3 regions of the Bacillus infantis NRRL B-14911 genome follow, and region 3 is predicted to be linked to each of the others. Evidence: riboswitches for the same ligand, from Rfam matches in the RefSeq annotation. Region 3 holds a riboswitch; each other region holds the start of a gene.
The links. Region 3 has a riboswitch for thiamine pyrophosphate ahead of thiC (phosphomethylpyrimidine synthase ThiC). Riboswitches for the same ligand answer to the same signal wherever they lie in the genome.
Positions count from the first base shown of each region.

Region 1 (7,407 bases), 1.2 Mb from region 3:
TTGTGAGGAATTAAGCCGGGAGACTGCATACAGCAGAAGTGCAGAAATGACAGCAATGACCAGCAGGGCTTTACCGAGCTGTTTCATTTTTTGACCCCCATTCCAGTCGGCTTCGCATTTTTCTGGGTGATGAAATAATAGCCGATCACCAGTATAAGTGTGAACAGGAACAGCAGCGTGGAAAGTGCATTGATGTTCAGCGAAACCCCGCGCCGGGCCAGAGAGTAGATTTCAACCGATAAAGTGGTGAAGCCATTCCCTGTTACAAAGAAAGTAACTGCAAAATCATCAAGTGAATAGGTTAGGGCCATAAAAAAGCCCGCAAAAATGCCTGGTGTGATATATGGCAGAACGACCTTGGACAGAACATCAAAGCGGCTTGCCCCTAGATCCCTCGCAGCGTCCACAAGTGTAGGGCTCATTTCCTGGATTTTAGGCAGCACCATTATAACTACAATCGGAACGCAGAAAGCAATGTGAGAGAGCAGGACCGATGTAAATCCGAGCTTGATTCCGATCATCGTAAACAAAATCAGGAAGGAAGCACCGATGATAACATCGGGGCTGACGATCAGAATATTGTTCAAAGATAAGAGTGTGCTCTTGACCTGCCGCTTTCTTACATAAAAAATGGCAAGTGCACCGGCCACTCCGATGATCGTTGATATGGCAGCCGACAACAGGGCAATGATGATGGTGTTCAGCACAATTATCAATAGCCTTGCATCAGCAAAAAGCTCTTTATACCAGTCCAGCGTGAACCCTTCGAAATGTGACATTGTCCCGCCGCTGTTAAAAGAATAAAACATTAGATAAAATATTGGCGCATAAAGAACAAAAAATACAAGGATCAGATAAAGTGATGACCATTTAGATAATTTCCCCATGCTATGCCCCCCTCCTGCGATTTCCGGTCAGCAGCATGATGATCACCATCGTAAGGATCAGGAATACGGCAATGGTGGAGCCCATCCCCCAATCCTGAGTGACAAGGAAATGCTGTTCTATGGCCGTGCCCAGGGTGATGACCCTGTTCCCTGCAATCAGGCGGGTAAGCATGAAGAGGGAAAGTGCAGGGATGAATACAACCTGGCAGCCGGATTTGACGCCATCCAGCGTCAGCGGGAAAATAACCCGTGTAAAAGTAGTCCAGGGTGATGCCCCCAAATCATTGGATGCATCGATGAGCGATGAATTCAATTCGTTAAGCGAATTGAAAATCGGCAAAATCATAAAAGGCAGGAAGATGTATACCGATACAAAAACAAAACTGAAATCGGTAAACAGAATCTGCCTTGAACCTATTCCGATCACCTCAAGGAAGCTGTTGGCTGCCCCGTAAGTTCCAAAAATGCCGAGAAAAGCATAAGCCTTGAGCAGCAGATTGATCCAGGAAGGAATGATGATCATCAGAAGCCAGAGCTGCTTATGCCTGGTCTTCGTAAGCAGGTAGGCAGTCGGATAGGCAATCAGTAAAGAAAAGGCAGTGATCAGGAACGCATACCAGAAAGAGCTCAAAGTCATTTTCAGGTAAACGGGCGTGAAAAATTTCTGGTAGTTCCCGAATGTGAACTGCCCTTCTATATCAAAAAATGAATAATACAGCACCAAAAACAAAGGGGTCACGACAAATAAAACGATCCACAGCAAATATGGGATCAGATACAGGTTGCGTGTCTGATTAGTTCTCATGGCTTTCCTCTTGATAAGCCTCCAGCCTGCGGTCAAATTCTTCCTCAGATTCTCCCGGCCTCATGACATGGATGGCTTCCGGATCAAAATGAAGGCCTATTTCATCCCCTACTTTTGCCTTTCGTGTAGAATGGACAAGCCATTCATTCCCATCTTTATCAAAGCAGGAAATTTCATAATGAACTCCCCTGAATAGCTGTGAATCTACACGTACCTGAAGTTTGCCCTGCTCGCTCGGAGTAATTTCCATATCCTCCGGCCTGATGACCACTTCAACCCTTTCATTCAAATCGAAGCCGGCGTCTACACATTCAAATTTCCTGCCTGCAAATTCAACCTGATAATCGGTTAGCATGGTCCCTTCGACGATGTTGGACTCACCGATGAAGTCGGCCACAAACCGGTTGACAGGCTCATCATAAATATCAGTTGGCGTTCCGCTCTGCTCAATCCGGCCTTTGTTCAGCACAAAGATTTCATCAGAAAGAGCAAGCGCCTCTTCCTGGTCATGGGTGACAAATATAAACGTAATGCCAAGCCTTCTCTGAAGCTCCCGCAGCTCGTACTGCATTTCTGTACGCAGCTTCAGGTCCAGTGCAGAAAGGGGCTCATCCAGCAGGATGACTTCCGGTTTATTGACAATTGCCCTCGCAATCGCGACACGCTGCCTCTGCCCTCCTGACATCTCTTTGATTTCCCTCTGTTCATATCCTTCCAGGTTGACAAACTTGAGCGCCTCTTTCACCTGCTCATTGATTTCCTGGTTTTTCATTTTTTTGATGCGCAATCCGAATGCCACGTTTTCAAATACATTCAAATGCGGGAAAAGTGCATAGTCCTGGAACACGGTATTGACCTGCCTCCTGTTGGCAGGCACTTTATTGATTTTTTGTCCATTGAAGAAAATGGATCCTTCTGTCGGTTCGATGAAACCCGCAATCAGGCGCAGGATCGTCGTTTTTCCGCAGCCTGAAGGACCAAGGAGCGTGTAGAACTTTCCCCTTTCTATATCAAAGCTGACGGCGTCCAGAACCGGACTGTCATTGTCATATTGTTTTGTAACATCTTCAAAGCGGATAATAAACTTATCTGTCATTTCAATCTCCTTTACTATATTAATAGTCGATGTACCTCTAGAAGTTAAGCCTTGTAGGCCAGTTTATCACTTTAGTATAATAGCGTAACTTATTATATACCAAAATTTGTCGAATGAAAGCATTTTTCAGCAATTCTCTTCAATTTCCCTTTTTTAAAAACAAAAGCAGTCGCTTCTGGCCGATTCGCCAGAAGGGACTGCTTTGTGCACATGGTTATCAGTTCGCCAATTTATGCTCTTCCGCAGCGGAATATACCTGTTTCCTCTGTACCAGGCGCGGCGCTGCAGAAAGGAGGAGCCACAATACGGCTGTACATAAGACAGCTGACCCGAGCATCGTTATCCCATTAATCATGAGAGAATATACAAAAGGAGACATCCCTTCAGGTGCATAGCTTCCAAAGAAAATCATACCTGCAAGAAAGTGCCAGAAATATCTGCCCGCACTGCCAAGGAAAATGGCTGCAGCTGTCCATCCCAGAGCCTTACCCTTCTTGCCTTCAGCAAGGCTTTTTTGGAGGGCAAGAGCTAAGAAGCCGGCACAGCCAATAAAGGCGAAAGCAACGAAGTATTCAATGAAAGTCTGCAGGGGCGTCACTATCCAGGCGTCGCCCATGACAATCTGGAGAATCCCCCATAAGAATCCGGAAATGAAGCCCGCTTTCCAGCCCCATCGCAATGAAAGTATGAAGATGGGCACCATTGCAATGGAAATGGATATTGCAGGCGTTAGTTTAATAGAAGGAAGCAGATCAAGAATAACAGCGAATGCTGCAAAAAAAGATGCTTCAATCAAGGCAACCAGCCCTAATTTTTTCATAAAAAATTCTCCCCTTTTGTCCGAATTAACGCAAACCTCAAGGGAGAACTGATCAGGAAGCGGGCATACCTTCACCCATCCATCCACATCCCTGCGCTAGAATTATCTAACAGGTTCAAAGGGTCAGAACAAAAGTTCACTCTCAGCATTAAGCTCCCCTTGTGGTTACGTTATGTAATTAATACTATAATGCATTATATCTCATTCCATCAGGCAGGAAAAGAGCATATTCTGAAAATCGTTTTGTCATGCCGGTCCTCCTTTCTCTTTTTCGAGCTTTTCATAAAGTTCAAGACTTTTGCTGCTGAGATACTCCAGCAGCTTAGGGTGCTGTCTGAAATAGTCGACAAATTCCCTTTGTTCTCTCTCCTGGAACTTAAGCACCTGTTCATAATGCTTGCTGCAATAATAAATCGTACGGTCCCTGTTCCACTCCTTGAGGGGGATCAGGTCCCCCGCTGCCTGGCAATAAAGGCATTTTTTCATATGATCCTTCCTCTAAGTACAGATTAAGCTCCAGGCAGGAAAAGTTGTTTCCCGTCCATACTTTAGTATATTACAGAACGTATGTTCTATTCAATTCATCAGTTTTACTGGTTTTTATATGATCTAATCGGGTATTCAATTAATATATGAAGTATTCTTGTAATTGTTTAAATTTTCAAATAATAAGAATTTACATGCATACAGGAAGGAGGCTTTAAGATGAAGAATATCCTTGATATTAAAGGCAGGCTGAATCCATATTGGTTCAATAAAGTTATTTTCAAGGTTTATATCGCTGACGCAGTGGATGAGAAAACAGTGGAATTGGAAGGTCAGAAGCTTGTTGTGGTCAATGAAACTGAAAAATTGAAGCCCGGCGAGAAGCTCAAAGTCGAGTTTCTGAACATGTGGTTTGTCTATAGCCGGATACCACGCGCAGATCAGCCAGCCAAGCAGCCGCTTTAACTCAAAAGCCGCTTTTTTCTTCTCCTTCCTTCTTTTATTTTTATATTTCACTAGTGATGTTCTTCACTTTCTTTTATAATATGAAAATAAAAGAAAAAAGGAGATTTAACCTTGGATAAAGAAATCATTAAGTTTATCAGAAAGAATTATAATCTTTCACAGCGTGAATTCGCCAAAATGATTAATTGCAGCTTTTCACTGGTTGCTTTGATTGAAATCGGGAAACGCAATGTTTCAGACAATATAGAAAAAAAGATTAAAAATGCGTTCGGACTTGAAGCGCAGGATATTGAATCCATTACCAGCATCATTAAGGAAATCGGCCGCGGTATGCCTCCTTTCAGCTAAAAAGCCTGGATGGGAGGAAATACCTCTGCTTAGCCCTCCCCGCTTTGGCCGTTTTCCAGCTGGATTACTTGATACAGCGCAACAGATTTCCCTCTGTTAATAATATTCTACTAGTATTCAGATCCCCTTCAGATTTGATTTTCTCACCTTTCAGTTTTAATCTTGATTCTGAACCTGTCCCTTGCCAAGGAACATCCCTGATGCAGTCCTGACAGGAGAAATAAGGTGAAAATAGTTTGCCTCCCCAGGGGAAGAGATCAGGATTGGCTTCATTGTCCCATAAAGCCTTATTTTAATATATTCTGACTCTGTTCCTATCAGCGCATCCGCCAGATAACTCCCATTTATTACTGCTGAAGCTTCTGTTTCTCCTCTGATGCTCTGCAATTCCTGCACCTCCTCGATCATGCCCATTTCAGACATTGGGGAAGATATAGTGATGGAGTTTTCATCCTTGGCTTGGATGGAAACAAGAGAGCTTCTTTTTTCTCCAGCAAATATCATTGTCCGCTTGACACCTTGAAGAAGGTGCTTCCTATTGATGACTAACTCTGTTTTGCACCCTTCCGGCTTCAGTTTCTCAGAAGAGGGAAATCTGCCGGTCAAAAGCGAAGAGCAGAAACGGAATGTTGATGTGGCGAATACGGCCTGTGAATCAGATATATAAATGGCTGCTTCTCCGCTTGGTGACTTGCCTATCAATTTGAGCAATTCTGCTGCATTTCTTGCCGGGAGAGTAAATGACTGGCTGAACCCAGCAGAGCCGTCAGCTTTCCACATGGCAAGCCGGCTTGAATCTGTCGCCGTGAATGTCAGCCCGTTTTCATCAAATGCCAGATTGATGCCTTCCAGGATTGGCCTTGAGCTTGTTTTGGCCGCAGATGCAGCTGTATTCCTCAATCCTGCTGCAAGATCAGATGCTTCCAATGGATATATATAAGGAAACTCTACATGTGCTCTATCAGGAAACTGGTCTAGCGGGAAACCCGCAATCGCTGCGGAAATCTGCTTGTCCATTGAATTAATCAGGATTTTATGTGAAGTGGAAGCTTTGATGCTTAAACGGCCAGGTATTTTCCTGATGACTTCAGAAAGCATTCTTCCATCAGCTGCCAGCTTTCCATATTCCAATATATCCAGGCCAGAATCCCTGCAGTTTATTAATGGGTGCTCAAAGATCACAGAGCGGTCCCCGTTTCCGGAAGAGACAGAAAGGCCTCCGCTGTGTGCTTCTATCATAACGAGTTTGCCAGCAGCACTATGGCTTCCCCCTGCGATTCTTGCCGCCTCACTGATGCTTTCAAAAATACTCTCACCATTTACTTTAAATTCCATCTGGTCCACCTCCTTTGATATGAGAATAGCTCTCTTTCACTGCTAAATCCGCCTGCCTCTTTTAGACATTTCTTTTTTCCGCAATAAATCTTCTGCAGCCGTAATGCTCCGCGTCAGCCATTCAGGTGCATCCGGCTGTTCAAGGATTTCTCTGATGCTCATCCACATCACTTCCTCGTTTTCATCAGGACAGACTGGACTGGCTTCACCGCTTTGGTATTCACACAGAAAAACAATGTCAATCACATGATATCCGTCATCCGTAATGAAAGAACTGCTGCATACATACTCCATTCCATCTTTAATCAGTACACCTGTTTCCTCCAGGATTTCTCTTTTTACTGTTCTTTCCAAAACATCTGTGGAATGACCCTCCTTCTCCGCCTTGCCTCCGATCAGAGCCAGCATTCCCCCGGCATGGCTTTCCTGGCTGCTTCTTTTTCCGATCAGCCATTTACCTCCTCTGTGGACTGCTCCTTCAACATTTACTATGAACATCACTTTCACGCCTCTGCTTTATGTTAAATTTTCTTTCACACCGAAGCTGCTATATAGTTCTTCAACCGTCCGAATCAAATAAGTCGGCGATGAATCAGCAGTTTGAAAGAATTCATCCTCGGTTCCATATCCGTAAAGGACAGCAGCTGAATCAATGCCTGAGTGATTTGCGCCGATCACATCATATTTCCGGTCACCAATCATTAAAATATTTTTCTTTTCATATTCCCTGAAATGCAGAAGCACGGATGATATGATATCCTTTTTATCCGAATAGCTGCCATCAAGCGAAGCACCTTCTATGTAATCAAAAATATGTGAGATTTGAAAATGAGATAAAATTCTTTCAGCAAACGCTATAGGCTTTGAGGTGGCGACGCACAGTTTGCAGTCTTTTTCTTTTAATGATAAAAGCAATTCTGATATTCCGGGATATAATTCGTTTTCATATAATCCTTTTTCTGTGTATCTCTCCCTGTAAAACTGTACCGCTTCGTCTGCTTCCTCTCTGCTGAAAAGGCTATGTTCCTGAAAGGAATGGTGAAGAGGCGGGCCGATGAAAAGTTTGAGAATCTCCACGGGCGGAACAGGCCGCCCCATCTTTTCTAAAGCATACCTGATCGAGCGTGCTATTCCCGGATATGGATCTGAAAGGGTCCCATCAAGG
Region 1 covers NC_022524.1:2,376,204-2,383,610, forward strand. The annotation lists gene N288_RS11840 (ABC transporter substrate-binding protein) at 1-87, opposite strand, end outside; gene N288_RS11845 (ABC transporter permease) at 84-887, opposite strand; gene N288_RS11850 (ABC transporter permease) at 889-1,692, opposite strand; gene N288_RS11855 (ABC transporter ATP-binding protein) at 1,682-2,788, opposite strand; gene thiT (energy-coupled thiamine transporter ThiT) at 3,006-3,608, opposite strand; TPP riboswitch at 3,680-3,778, opposite strand; gene N288_RS11865 (hypothetical protein) at 3,855-4,094, opposite strand; gene N288_RS11870 (hypothetical protein) at 4,314-4,559, shown strand; gene N288_RS11875 (helix-turn-helix transcriptional regulator) at 4,671-4,907, shown strand; gene dnaN (DNA polymerase III subunit beta) at 5,064-6,242, opposite strand; gene N288_RS11885 (NUDIX hydrolase) at 6,285-6,740, opposite strand; gene N288_RS11890 (HAD hydrolase-like protein) at 6,759-7,407, opposite strand, start outside.
Region 1: it holds a riboswitch for thiamine pyrophosphate, as region 3 does, so the genes downstream of both, thiT (energy-coupled thiamine transporter ThiT) here and thiC (phosphomethylpyrimidine synthase ThiC) in region 3, are expected to answer to the same signal.

Region 2 (7,407 bases), 280 kb from region 3:
TCAGTTCATCCAGCGCTGAAAAGGGCTCATCCAGGCAAAGAAGCTCCTGCGGGCTGAGCAGCGCCCTGATGAAGGAAGCGCGCTGCTTCATTCCGCCGGATAATTCATGCGGATAGGCATGCGCATACTGCCCGAGCCCTGCTTTATGTATCATTTCCATGGCTTTTTCCTTATCTGTTCTGCCTGTCAGTTCCTGTCCCAGAAGGACATTTTGCAAAACTGTCCTCCACGGAAGAAGGGAAGGGGTCTGCGGCATATAACTCATGAAACCTTTTTGGCCATTGATCGATTGGCCGTTCATCTGGATGCTTCCTTCATCGGGTAGAAGCAGTCCCCCAATCAGATTGAAAATGGTGCTTTTTCCGCTTCCCGAAGGCCCGAGAAGGGAGACGAATTCACCTTCATTAACTTCAAGGCTTAAGTTATTAAGGACCATCTGTTCCCCAAAAGATTTTGATATATTATCCAGGTGCAGGAGATTCATTTTATCTGCTCCTTTTTATTCCATTTTAAAAGCAGGCTCTCTGCCAAAAGGATTGCTCCGAAGAAAATCAGGCTTAGTATCATAATGGCAAATATGGCTACAAAAACACGGTCTGTCCGGAAGGAGGAGGAGGCGAGAGTCATAAAAACGCCTATCCCTTTTTCCGAACCGAGCCATTCTGAGATGACAGCGCCCATAACACTGTAGGTGGCCGAGATTTTCAGCCCTGAAAATAGCGAGGGCAGGGAGCCGGGCCATTCCAGCTTCCAGAACAGCTGCCTTTTGGTGGCTCCTGACATGGCCATATAATGCTTAAGCTCGGCTGGAACCTGCCTGAAACCGTCCAAAGCTGCCACAGTGATTGGAAAAAAACAGACAAGAATAATGACAATAAATTTCGGCAGCAGCCCAAACCCGAACCAGATGACAAGGAGAGGGGCAAGGACGATGACAGGGACATTCTGGGATAGTATCAGCAGCGGGTAAACAGATTCCCTTACAGCCGGCAGACGGTGAAGGATGATGGCCGCGGTGAGCCCGAAAACAGTCCCCAGTGCAAAGCCGGCCAGTGATAATAGCACAGTTGACGCCAGGTGGCCGGAAAAACGGGCCCAGCTTTCCACAGATTCAGCCATGATGTCAGAGGGCGGCGGCAGGAGCCAGGCAGGGACTTCTGCCAGCCTTACTGCTGCTTCCCAGAGAATGAACAAAAGGAGGAGAACCGCTGCCGGCTTCCATCCTTTTACAGCCACTTTCTTCATTTGTATTTATCCGTCAGGTCATCCATCGTGATCCCATCAGGCTGAAACAGAATTTTGACTTGAGAAATCACATTTTTGCTTCCCATTGCAATCATTCTTTCATTCATCCTTGCGATGATCCGGAATAGCTCTTCAAGCTCGCCTTCCATCGTTGTCTCCAGTGGATGGACCTCGTATTTCACTCCGGATTCTGCAATGATTTTAATTGCTTCATCTACATATGGAATAACATCTTCCCCGTTTTTTGTTTTAGGTATAATCTGAATGCTGATCAGTGTACTGGCCATTATGGTTCCTCCTATTCTGGCAAAAATTCATTGGTAAAAGCTTTTTCAGCGTCCAGCTCGCTGTCCAGCAGTTTATTTTCATACATCCATTGGGCATAGTTTTCCCAAACCTCTATACTCTGTTCTCCCCATTGTTCTGCATCATCCTGATATTTTGGAGACAGCCATTCCTGGCTTTTCTTGACCAGCTCGGCGTCTAAATCAGGTGCAGCCTCAAGCAGGATATCAGCAGCTTCTTCCGGATTCTTGATTGCAAACTGATAGCCCTGTGATGCTGCTTTTACAAAGGCTCTGACAGTATCAGGACTATTTTTGATCATTTTCTCATTTGTAGCCAGAACAGGTGTATAATAATCGAGTTTATCGGAATAGTCGGTAAGGTAGACCATATTCAGATCTTCTCCGCGAAGCTCCGCCTCGACGCCAGTCCACCCATAATAAATCCAGGCAAAATCGATATCCCTTTTAACAGCTGTAAAGAAATCGGCATCCCCCATGTTAACAAAGGAAACATCAGAGACATCTGCATTTTCCTGCTTCATTAATGAGGCGATAACAGATTCCTCAACAGGCGATCCCCAGCCTCCATATTTTTTCCCGGCAAAATCCTTTGGCGAGTCGATATTTTTTGCTGCAGGAGAAGCAAAGCCGGACGTATTATGCTGTATGACGGCGGCTACCGACACAAGCGGGACACCCTGAACCCGTGCCTGTGTAATACTTTCCTGATAGCTGACGCCAAAGTCGGCCTTACCGGAAGCAACCAGCTGGTCTGCTCCAGCGTCACCAGGCATGATGATTTCTGCATCAAGGCCATTTTCTTTGAAAAAATTCTTTGCTTTGGCAGCGTAAAGTCCAGTGTGATTAGTATTTGGTGTCCAGTCAAGGACAACCGTTATCTTTTCCAGGTCCTGCCCTTTATCAGCTTGTCTTTCTTCCTGACCAGTCTGTCCTCCGGTGCAGCCGGCAAGCAGGCAGACAGTGCACAATGCGCTGAGCCATTTCTTCATGATCAATCCTCCATGCTGTTTCTGATATTATTCCAAAAAGACCGCCGGTTAATGGCATAAACTAATTCTGGACAACCGCGGGCGGAGGTGCTGTTCCTTTATATCCCGATGCAAACAAAAAAGCGCCCGGATTTCAGAACCCGTGCGCAATAAAAAACATTCATCAATTAAGAATATGTTTCCTACGCTGGCATCTCTCCAGATCAGGTTCAAAGGGTCCTTTATTGTAAAAATAAAGTCTCAACCGTGCCCGGTTCCCCCACAATTCTCTCCTATTTACAGCCGCATAAAGCAGCCGGTCCGTTCAGAGCTCCCGCATTCATCCGGGAATCATGGTCCATTATAACAGATATTCTCTGCAATGGCATTGAAACAGCTTTCTTCCGGAAAATTCGGAGTTATCCCTATATATCCCTGTGCTGCCATGGAAAGAATTAAGTTTGGAACTGAATCTTTATCTGTGATAGGGTAAGGAATGTTGAAAAAAGATTGAATGGAGGAGAAGACATGAAATATCTTGCCTTAATGATTGCTGCATTCATGCTGATCTCATTCCAGATTGTCCAAAATCCCGGAAAACAAGCATTTGCCAAGACGATTGATAATGTCGATATATATACTGTAAAAGAAGAGGATAGCCTTTCGAAGCTCAGCAGGCAATTTGGTGTGGCTGCAGAGGATATACAGAAGGCTAATTATAAAAAGGATGAAAAGATATTTGCCGGAGATAAGCTCATCATTCCGTCTGCTCCAAAGAAAAAGAAGCGGATAACAGAACAAAAGGTCAGCTTATCTAAAGGAGAAAAAGATCTTTTGGCAAGGCTTGTGCATGCGGAGGCAAAAGGTGAGCCGCATGCCGGAAAAGTCGCTGTGGCTGAAGTGGTCCTCAATAGAATGAAGGACGAAAAATTTCCGGACACAGTCAAAGAAGTTATTTACGAAGACAGGCAATTTGAGCCTGTGGACAATGGGATGATCAATAAACCGGCAGGGAAGGATTCACAGAAAGCAGTCCAGGAGGCATTGACTGAAGAAAGAAAAGACGGTGAGTCCCTGTTTTTCTTTAATCCTGACCAGACTAACAGCAAATGGCTCCGCACAAGGGCCGTTACAAAAGAAATCGGCAACCACCGGTTTGCGAAATAGAATAAAGAAAAAACTCTTGTTGCTATACAAGAGTTTTTTTGCTGTCTTCTTCCATATCTATAATATTGTCTGGCTGTGTTTCTCTCCATAGCTTAAATCTTTCAAGCTCATTGGCGATTTGCTTGATGATAAAGCCGATGATTGCGGCATCATCCAATATGCCGATTCCGGCAAGAAAGTCGGGGACAAGATCCAGGGGAGACACAAAATAGAGAATGCCAGCAATGACCGTAACAGCTGTTTTTGCAGAAATGTCCCTATACTGTCCCTTTGAGTAGGCTTTAATGAGTTCAAACAGGAGCTGAAGCTTGTCCCATACTTCAGATAGGGAATTTTTCCTGGAATCGGCTTTTTTGCTTGCTTTGGAAAGAAGCCCGCTTGTTTTGCCCGGATCATTTAAGTATTTTGCAGCGCGGCTCTCATATTTTTTATACTCCTTTTCGTAATCTTCCTTTTTGAAAGTCTTCATATATAACATCCTTCCGGTTAAAAGATTCTTTTTTATACTTTTATCCCATTTTCGGATGGTTGAACCCCGGAAAAGTTTATAATAGAGAAAAAAGCGAGGTGTCCTTATGCTTTTAGAGTGGCTGAAAGAGTCAAGCTATACGGTTATATTGACTGGTGCAGGCATGTCAACAGAAAGCGGGCTGCCTGATTTCCGGTCTGCAGGAAGCGGGTTAACGAATACAGTGGATTATGGGAAAATTGCCAGTACAGAAGCTCTCAACCATCATGTCAGCGAATTCATTGAATTTTATCGCCGCAGAGTTATGGGGCTGAAGGAATGCAGTCCCCATGCAGGGCATTATATATTGGCAGACTGGGAAAGGAGGGGAATTGTCCAAAGCATCATTACACAGAATGTAGACGGTTTTCATCAGGCGGCAGGAAGCAGAAATGTGGCTGAACTGCATGGTACACTGCAGCAGGTCCATTGCCAGACATGCGGGAAAATATTTCCGAATGATGAATACATAGATGAGCATTTCCGGTGCAGTGATTGCGGGGGGATTTTGCGGCCGTCCATCGTCCTTTTTGGGGAGATGCTCCCCGAGGAAGCTATTGATTTTGCTGCTGCAGAGTCAGAGAAAGCTGATCTTTTCATTGTCCTTGGCTCATCCCTCTCTGTCACTCCTGCCAATCAGTTTCCGCTCATTGCCAAGCAGTGTGGTGCAAAACTGGTTATCATTAATATGGATCCTACTGATTTGGACCTTTACGCGGACAAAGTCATTAACGGAGAAAAAGCTGGAGAATTGCTGAAAGAGCTTGATGCAGAAATAGGAAAAATGTGAAGCCTCCCATTACATTGGAGGCTTTTTTTATTTTAAAATTTTTCTAGTATAATAAATGATTGACTGTCATGTATATACAAGATATAATGAAAACGTAAACACCATGTATATACAAGTTTTCTTTGGAGTGAATACTTAATGAGCTGACTTTGCAGCAAAGGATAAATTTGCAAGAAGGGCAGATAATATGAAGTATATGAGCTCCCGGCCGCATTTTTTTTTGCTTGCTGTTGAAAACGGTAACAGGAGGAGAGAAGCATGAGCAATTACAGAGAATCTGCCGAGCGTATTGTAGAAGCAGTTGGCGGAAAAGAAAATATTGCAGCAGCTACGCACTGCGTAACCCGTCTGCGGTTTGCTTTGAAGGATGAAAGCAAAGTTGATAAAGAAGCATTGGAAAATATAGATAGTGTTAAAGGATCATTTTCTACAAACGGCCAATTCCAGGTGGTCATCGGCCAAGGCCTTGTTGATAAGGTATACAAGGAAATGGCAGCGGCTACAGGAATCGGTGAATTGTCAAAAGAAGAAGTGAAAGCAGCTGCTTCTGAAAAAATGAATCCGCTTCAAAGAGCAATCAAAACGCTGGCCGACATTTTCATTCCTATTCTTCCGGCTATTGTTACAGCCGGCCTGCTGATGGGAATCAACAATATCATGACAGCGCCTGATATCTTTTATACAGGCAAATCATTCATAGACGTTCATCCAGGATGGGCTGATCTCGCTAATATCATCAATATGATAGCCAATACCGCGTTTGTATTCCTGCCGGGGCTGATTGGATGGAGTGCGGTCAATCGTTTCGGCGGAAGTCCGCTTCTTGGCATGGTGCTCGGCCTGATGCTTGTCCACCCCGACTTGCTTAATGCTTGGGGTTATGGTTCTACTGATAAGGTTCCTGTATGGAATCTGTTTGGACTGGAGATAGAGAAAGTCGGCTATCAGGGTCAGGTGCTGCCGGTACTGGCTGCGTCCTATGTTTTGGCAAGGATTGAGATATTTTTAAGAAAGAGGATTCCGGATTCAATCCAGCTGCTGACAGTCGCGCCGATTGCGCTGCTGATCACAGGCTTCCTGTCTTTCATTGCGATCGGGCCTGTTACGTTTACGATCGGAGGCTGGATCACTGACGGTGTTGTATCCATTTTTGATGCGGTTCCTGCTCTTGGAGGATTGATTTACGGCGGCCTTTATGCACCGCTCGTTATTACAGGGATGCACCATACATTCCTGGCTGTCGATCTGCAGCTGATCGGATCAATCGGCGGAACATTCCTCTGGCCGATGGTGGCATTATCAAATATTGCTCAAGGTTCAGCATCGCTTGCGATGTTCTTCTTAAATAAAAATGAAAAAGTAAAGGGACTTGCTGCAACTTCTTCGCTTTCAGCTTTCCTCGGAGTTACAGAGCCAGCCATGTTCGGTGTGAACCTGCGCTTCAAATATCCGTTCATCGCAGCGGTCATCGGCTCTGCCCTGGGCGGCATGTTCATTACCATTAAAGGGGTCATTGCTCCATCGATCGGAGTCGGCGGACTGCCTGCCTTCTTCTCAATCTTATCCGAAAACTGGGGGTCCTTCTTTATCGGGATGGCGATCGTGCTGGTTGTGCCGTTTGTGCTGACATTCCTGTTCGGCAAATTCAGAAAAGCTGAATGATTATTCTGGTACCATGGATAAAAGCCTATCCATGGTATCGCTATTTACATAACGTACTGAGAAATAATGGGAGGTTTTAAAATGAAAGGGCAATGGTGGAAAGAAAGCACAGTTTACCAGATATATCCGAGGAGCTTCATGGACAGCAATGGTGATGGCATAGGCGATTTGCAGGGCATCATTTCCAAGCTGGACTATCTTAAAAAACTGGGGATAGATGTCATCTGGCTGTCGCCTGTTTATCAATCACCCAATGATGATAATGGCTATGATATTAGTGATTATAAAAATATCATGGACGAGTTCGGGACCATGGATGATTGGGAAGAGCTGCTCAATGAGTTGCACCTCCGCGATATGAAGCTGATCATGGACCTTGTCGTCAACCACAGCTCTGATGAGCATGCCTGGTTCATTGAAGCGAAGAAATCCAAAGAAACTCCTTACAGGGATTATTATATTTGGCGCAAAGGGGAAAACGGCAGGGAGCCGAACAATTGGGGTTCCAATTTCGGCGGATCTGCATGGGAATATGACGAAAACTCCGGAGAATACTTCCTCCATTTGTTCTCAAAGAAGCAGCCTGATTTGAACTGGGAGAATCCGGCTCTGAGGCAGGAAGTATATGATATGATGCAGTGGTGGCTCGATAAAGGGATTGATGGCTTCAGGATGGATGTGATCAATTTCATCTCAAAGGAGGATGGCCTCCCGGATGATGAAGTGAAACCCGGCAAGAAATATGCATCAGGAAGCAAA
Region 2 covers NC_022524.1:1,488,353-1,495,759, forward strand. The annotation lists gene N288_RS07625 (ABC transporter ATP-binding protein) at 1-484, opposite strand, end outside; gene N288_RS07630 (ABC transporter permease) at 481-1,245, opposite strand; gene N288_RS07635 (thiamine-binding protein) at 1,242-1,532, opposite strand; gene N288_RS07640 (ABC transporter substrate-binding protein) at 1,544-2,542, opposite strand; TPP riboswitch at 2,705-2,813, opposite strand; gene N288_RS07645 (cell wall hydrolase) at 3,050-3,688, shown strand; gene N288_RS07650 (YkvA family protein) at 3,711-4,157, opposite strand; gene N288_RS07655 (NAD-dependent deacylase) at 4,264-4,986, shown strand; gene treP (PTS system trehalose-specific EIIBC component) at 5,245-6,648, shown strand; gene N288_RS07665 (glycoside hydrolase family 13 protein) at 6,730-7,407, shown strand, end outside.
Region 2: it holds a riboswitch for thiamine pyrophosphate, as region 3 does, so the genes downstream of both, N288_RS07640 (ABC transporter substrate-binding protein) here and thiC (phosphomethylpyrimidine synthase ThiC) in region 3, are expected to answer to the same signal.

Region 3 (7,407 bases):
TATTACAACGATTGTCACGCTGCTGCTGATCATCGGCCTTACAAATATGCAGCAGATCATTGAAACGTTCGACAGTGGAGATGATGAGGTAAAGGTGGCTGTAATCGATGAAACAGGCAATCTCCTGAATCCTCTCCAGCAGCAGCTGAATACAGCAGGCAGCACCCTGAAGCTTGAAGAGTTCAGCGGTTCGGCAGACGATGGCGAGGCAAAAGTGAAGGATGGCGATTATGCAGGGCTGCTTACTCTCTCAGCCGATTCCGAAGAGCTTCCTGCTGCCGAATACAAATCCCTCAGCCTGGCGGATACATCGGTATCAGGTGAGTTGGAGGGAGCCCTTCAGCAGGTAAAGACCGGGATCGCAGCCTCAAAAATCAATCTTTCTGATGCTGAGCTTGCCAGTCTCTATGAGCCTGTCCAGTTCCAAAGGGATGCGCTGGAGGAGAATGCCAAAACAGAAGAAGAGCTGACACAGGCAAGGGGCCTTGTTTATGTGCTGCTGTTCATCATCTATTTTGCTGTCATCATGTATTCAAGCATGATTGCGATGGAAGTAGCTACGGAAAAATCTTCGCGTGTGATGGAAATCCTGATTTCAAGCGTTTCACCCATCAAGCAGATGTTCGCCAAAATTCTCGGGATCGCCTTGCTTAGCCTGACGCAGCTGTCGGTGCTGCTGCTGGTAGGCTACTTTTTCGTCAAGCGGAATCTTGAGTCGATGCAGGGAGGCTTCTTTGAATTCTTCGGATTCGGCGATATTCCGGCAGCCACTATCATGTATGCTGTAGTGTTCTTTATTCTCGGCTATCTCCTGTATGCCACACTTGCAGCTTTCCTGGGCTCGCTTGTCAGCAGGATCGAGGATGTCCAGCAGATGATCATGCCGATGACCATGCTCGTTGTAGCCGGCTTTATGATCGCGATCATCGGGCTGTCACAGCCGGAAAAAGCATTTGTGACCATCAGCTCCTATATCCCGTTCTTTACCCCGATGCTGATGTTCATGAGAGTAGGAATGCTCACCCTGCCGGTCTGGGAGCCGATAGCGGGGATTGGGATCCTGGTTGTGTCCATCCTGCTGCTCTCAATATTTGGAGCAAGGGTATACAAGGGCGGAGTGCTCATGTACGGAAAATCCAATTCCTTCAAGGATATAAAAAAAGCTTTGCAGCTGTCTAAAAATAAATAGGCGGTCAATCAGCCCTGGCAAGCTTAATGAATAATTTCCGCCTATAAATGGGGCTGTTGATTTGCGTTCCAGGCACTCCGCTTTCCGCGGGGCGACGCTGAGCCTCCTCAGAGCAAGCTCTTGCGGGGTCTCAGCCTTGCCGCTATCTCCCGCAGGAGTCTGCGTGCCTTGCACTCCAATCAACAGGCTTAAATACTTAATGCCGCTGTTCCAATGTTCTAAAAAATAATGACTGCAGACAAACCCGATTTATATCAGGTTTGTCTGTTTTTTTATCCAAACAAAGAAGCAATCCCCTGATATCCAAAATAGATTCCGAAAAGAATAAGCGACAGTCCGGAAAGCATGCTGATGATGATGATCGCTTTTGAGGTCAGGAACCGCCTGAATCCGCTCGTCAGGCCTGCCACAAAAATGTCCCAAAGGCCCAGTCCGATAAAAATCATGAGGCTGTAGACAAGAAGCTGGCCTGTCCCAAAGGAGGACGCAGTTTTGGCCAAAACCGATCCGTAAATCCCCAGCCAAAACAAAATCGACAGCGGGCTTGAAACCGACATGATGAATCCGGTGAAAAAGCATTTGAACAGCGATTCTTTGCTCCGTATGTAAGTGACAGATATTTTATTGGCATTCATCATGCCTTCGATTCCGGAATAAAGAAGAATAAAACCGCCGAACAGCCACAGGAAGGTTTGAATCATAGGGGAGTCAAGGAATTGCACGAGTCCGAGATAGACGATCAGCATATAAACCCCGTCAGCGATCATCGATCCCGCGCCGACAATCCATGCGTGCCAAAATCCGTTTTTCAGCCCCTTTTCCAGCCTGACAGCATTGACAGGGCCGATCGGCGCCGCCAGTGAAAGTCCTAAAACGATATAGCTGATGTATATTCCAATGCTCAATGATATCACTCGCCTATTCAAGGATTAGCCCGGAAGGACTAGTACAATTTTATGCAGCAAACACAGAGGGTAGGACCGCAAATCTTAAAATCTCCAGCTTTGTGTTTTTGGAATAATATGAAATTAGTCTGTTCTCTTCCTGGTCGGCATATGGTATAGTAGCTTATGAAAATAGCATATTTTGGCACTGGGGGTGCCGGTAGAGGCCGGCTGAGAGTAAGACCCGTTTTTAGTCTTTGACCCTTTTATACCTGATCTGGTTCGTACCAGCGGAGGGAAGTGTAGATGGCTTTTATTTGTCATACATACGCGGACTCCTTTTGCAGGAGTCCGCTTTTTAGCTTCTGCAGAAGAAAGATGCGGCAGCTGTATGCCATTTTTTGGCCTGGCATGCCCCCGGTGCAATATGCAAGGGGGGTTTTTGCTGTGAAAAAATAAACGCATGAAAAAATAGTGTGCAGATAACTTGATGTTTTTATTTTGAAAAATGCAAGAAAGTTTCTATTAGATTTTATTCACTGCTGGGGGAGCTTTACAGGCTGAGAAAGGAAAATCCTAAACCCTTGGAACCTGATCTGATTAATGTCAGCGTAGGGAAGCAGCCGGCATGGCCTGCTTCCTCCGTAAAAAACTGCCCTGAGGCACAAAGATGGAGGAGGAAGAAGTATGAAAGATTTATATCAAATGAATAGACTGTTTTTTTCAGGAAGCCGGAAAGTATATGTAAACGGCATCAGGGACGATATAAAGGTCCCGGTCAGGGAAATAATCCAGGAAAGCTCGAGGACTGCTATTGGAACAGAGGACAATCCGCCTGTTTGTGTATATGACACGAGCGGCCCTTATTCTGATCCTGATTTTGAGATAGATATAACGAAAGGTTTGCCCCGGGTAAGGGAAGGCTGGATTGAGGAGCGGAAGGATGCGGAAGCTTATCAAGGCAGAGTGCAGAAGCCGGAGGATAACGGGCTTCGGGCCGGGACCGAAGTTTCTTATGCAGACATTTTCCCGAATAAAGCCCCCTTCCCTCTCAAGGCAAAAGAGGGCAGGAATGTGACTCAGCTGCATTATGCCCGGAAAGGGATCATTACACCTGAAATGGAGTTCATCGCCATCAGGGAAAATCTGGATCCTGAATTCGTCAGGAGCGAGGTGGCAAGCGGAAGGGCGATCATTCCTGCCAATATCAATCACCCGGAGGCGGAACCGATGATCATCGGCCGCCATTTTCATGTGAAGGTCAATGCGAATATCGGCAATTCGGCTGTTTCTTCCTCCATCGCGGAAGAAGTGGAAAAAATGACCTGGGCAGTGCACTGGGGGGCAGATACGATTATGGATCTTTCGACCGGGAAGAACATCCATGAAACCCGTGAATGGGTCATCCGCAATTCTCCAGTTCCTGTTGGGACTGTACCGATTTATCAGGCACTTGAAAAGGTGAAGGGGATTGCCGGGGATCTGACCTGGGACATATACAGGGATACCTTGATAGAGCAGGCTGAACAGGGAGTGGATTATTTTACAATCCATGCAGGGGTGCTGCTCCGCTATATTCAGCTGACTGCCGAAAGGACGACAGGTATTGTATCCAGGGGAGGGTCGATCATGGCCCAATGGTGCCTCCAGCATCATAAAGAGAATTTCCTGTATACGCATTTTGAGGAAATCTGTGAAATTTTAAAAGCTTACGATATTTCCATCTCTCTCGGAGATGGGCTGCGTCCGGGTTCTATAGCAGATGCGAATGATGAGGCTCAATTTGCGGAGCTAGAAACGCTCGGAGAGTTAACTGAAATAGCCTGGAAGCATGATGTCCAGGTGATGATCGAGGGGCCGGGGCATGTTCCGATGCATAAGATCAAAGAAAATGTAGATAAGCAGATGGAAATTTGCAAGGAGGCGCCATTTTATACGCTTGGCCCACTGACGACAGATATAGCCCCGGGATATGATCATATTACATCCGCAATAGGAGCAGCGATGATCGGATGGTTTGGCACTAGTATGCTTTGCTATGTAACGCCAAAGGAGCATCTTGGGCTTCCGGATAAAAACGATGTCAGGGAAGGGGTCATTGCTTATAAAATTGCAGCTCATGCCGCAGATCTAGCCAAAGGCCATCCCGGTGCCCAGGTTCGGGACGATGCATTGTCAAAGGCCAGGTTCGATTTCAGGTGGAACGACCAGTTCAATTTATCCCTGGATCCTGAACGGGCGCGGGCATACCATGATGAAACCCTGCCGGCCGAGGGGGCAAAAACCGCCCATTTCTGTTCTATGTGCGGCCCTAAATTTTGTTCTATGCGCATTTCCAAGGATATCCGCCAGATGGCCAAAGGTCAGGGGAAAACCGTTTCAGAGGCAATTGAGGATACAATGGAGCAAAAAGCCGGGGAGTTTGCCAGCCGTGGCTCATCCATCTATTGAACATAGAAGAAATACTGAAGTTTGGAAAATGGAAGAGCAGATCCTCAATATGCAGCAAAAGATCCGGGGGCTGGAAAAGCAAATTTCAGAGATACAGAGAAGCTGCTCCCATATCTATTATGAGGCAGATGGATACAGGACCTGCACAAAATGCCGCAAGAGCGAATCGGTCCACTATTGAATAAGACAAAGGCTTGCCAGGATATCCCGGCAGGCCTTTGTCTATTCGCTGGACTGTTTTTCCATTTGCCTTTGTATGCTGCCGTAAGTAGGCAGATAAACAATGCCGATGCTCCATGCAGCAGCAGCCGTGAACTTCCAGCTTCCTGTCAGAGCCGAAATGATGATGAACAAAAGAAACAGGCCGGCAGAAATATATTTGAGTCTAATAAGTGCCGATTGAGGATTTTTATACAAGGGTAATCACTCCTAATGTTATTTGCTTCTTATACTCTCCGAAGATGCAAAAGGTTCAAAGCCTGATAACTTTTTGTAGAGGAACGTGCATTCGCTTTTTCCAGGTGATAAAATAGGAGAAAAGCGCTGAAAGGGAACATTATGAAGGAAATTACATTTATTCATGCAGCAGACCTGCATCTGGACAGCCCTATGCTCGGGCTTTCCAGCCTGCAGGATGATTTATTCGATAAAATTAAAGAAAGCACATTTGCCGCTCTGAAAAATATAGTGGATGCTGCCCTTGCAAGGAAGGTGGACTTTGTCATTCTGGCAGGAGATCTGTTTGACGGTGAAGACAGGAGCATAAAGGCACAGGCAAGGCTGCGAAAGGAAATGAACCGCCTTGCGGAAAAGAATATACCTGTTTACGCAGTCCATGGAAATCATGACCATTTTGAGGGCACCTGGTCCCACATCAGTCTGCCGGACAATGTACATATTTTCCCTCACCAGCCAAGTGAGGAAAGCTATACAGCACCAAATGGGACAACGGTCAGCCTGCATGGCTTCAGCTACCCGAGGAGGCATGTTTCCGAGAGGATGATCAGCCAGTATCCGGTTCGGGGAATGTCGGACTTCCATATCGGCATCCTGCATGGCAGCCTTGAAGGGGAGACCGGCCATGGCCGCTATGCCCCGTTTATTTTAAAAGAGCTGCTGGATAAGGAATACGACTACTGGGCTCTGGGCCATATCCATAAAAGAATGGTTCTGAATGCTGAGCCGCCGGTCATCTATCCGGGAAATACTCAGGGGCGCAGCCGGAAGGAAAGCGGGGCGAAAGGCTGCTACCATGTCACACTGAATGAAGCAGGGGCAGATTTTGAATTTCTTCAATGCCACAGCTTCCGCTGGGAGCAGAGAACAGTCGATATCAGCGGACTATCAGCATTTGATGAGGTCTACAGCAGGTGCCTTCAAGCTGTTGAAGAAGAGCGGAAGAATGGCGGTGTCATTCTTGAACTTTTCCTGGAGGGGGCATCACTCAGTCCGCAGGATATGAATGCTGTGGCCGGGGGTGAACTGCTCTCACTCCTTCAAGAGGAAGAGGTAGGGAATATGCCATTTGTATGGGTGAGCGCAGTTATAGCCGAAGAGCAGCAGAGCTGGGACAGAAATCAGCTGAGGGAAAAAGCAGATTTTTTCAGCGGGCTGTTTGCTGCTGCGGACGGGTTTGAAGATTTTGAAGAAAGCTTGGGAAGCCTTTACAGCCACCCGCTGGCAAGAAGGTATGCAGAAAGTATGGAGGAGGGGGAAAAGGCAGTGCTTTTAAAAGAAGCGGAAGAGATGCTGCTGGGGCTCCTTTACAAAAATGACTGAAAGGCAGCGCAGGGAAGGGGAACAGCTCTATGAAAATACTTGAAATCCATATATACGGCTACGGCAAACTTGAAGATGCTGTCTATTCCGGCATTGGAGATTTCCAGGTCTTCTTTGGCGAAAATGAAGCAGGCAAATCTACCATCATGTCTTTTATACACAGCATCCTGTTTGGCTTTCCCTCCAGGCAGCAGGCTGAGCTCAGATATGAACCGAAATTTGGGGCGAAATACGGAGGCAGGATCACAGCTTCCTTCCCTGGAAGGGGAAAAGCAGTCATCGAGCGGGTAAAAGGAAAATCAGCAGGAGATGTAAGTGTGGTGATGGAGACTGGGGAACGAGGAGGGGAAGAGCTCCTTGGCGAACTCCTTTCACATGTAGATAAAACGCTTTTCCAGGCCATTTTTTCATTCAATCTCCATGGGCTGCAGAATGTCCACTCCATGAAAAATGAAGAGCTGAGCAAATTCCTTTTTTCCGCCGGTGCTATAGGGTCTGATCGTCTGGCAGCTGCAGAAAACAAAATACAGAAAGAAATGGAAGGGCTTTTTAGGCCGGGCGGGAAAATCCCTGTTTTGAATGACCAGCTGAAAAAACTGAAGCAGCTGCATGCTGATCTTAAAAAAGCAGAACAGAAAAACGGACAATATTGGGCCATGGCGGCTGAGCGGAAGGCTGCTGCCGCGAGGATTGAAAGCCTGCGCAATGAAGCAGATGCATTAGGGGTCCGGCTCTATCAGCTGGAAGAGTGGATGCGTATGGGCCCGGTCCATAAAAAGGTGCAGCTTTTAAGGCAGGAAGCAGAAGCCGGTACAGGGGGGCGTTTTCCTCCGGGAGGGCTGGAGAAACTGGAGCAGCTGAACCAAAATGAAATCCCGCTGAAGGGAAGGGATGCGAGCCTTTCAGCCAGGCTTGCTGCCCTTAGGGAAGAGGCAGGGAAGATCAGCCCGGATCAGCTGGTCCTTGATCATGAAAAAGAGATCCTGTCACTTCACGAAAAGATGCCTGCATACGGACAGCTTGTCCAGCAGGCTAAGCAGGCTTCCTATAAAATCAGGAAGCTGGAGGAAGAGTCGGATCAATTGAAGGACAGGCTTCATCTGC
Region 3 covers NC_022524.1:1,211,049-1,218,455, forward strand. The annotation lists gene N288_RS06310 (ABC transporter permease) at 1-1,189, shown strand, start outside; gene N288_RS06315 (LysE family transporter) at 1,462-2,094, opposite strand; TPP riboswitch at 2,274-2,389, shown strand; TPP riboswitch at 2,608-2,708, shown strand; gene thiC (phosphomethylpyrimidine synthase ThiC) at 2,761-4,524, shown strand; gene N288_RS06325 (hypothetical protein) at 4,747-4,941, opposite strand; gene N288_RS06330 (metallophosphoesterase family protein) at 5,083-6,303, shown strand; gene N288_RS06335 (AAA family ATPase) at 6,333-7,407, shown strand, end outside.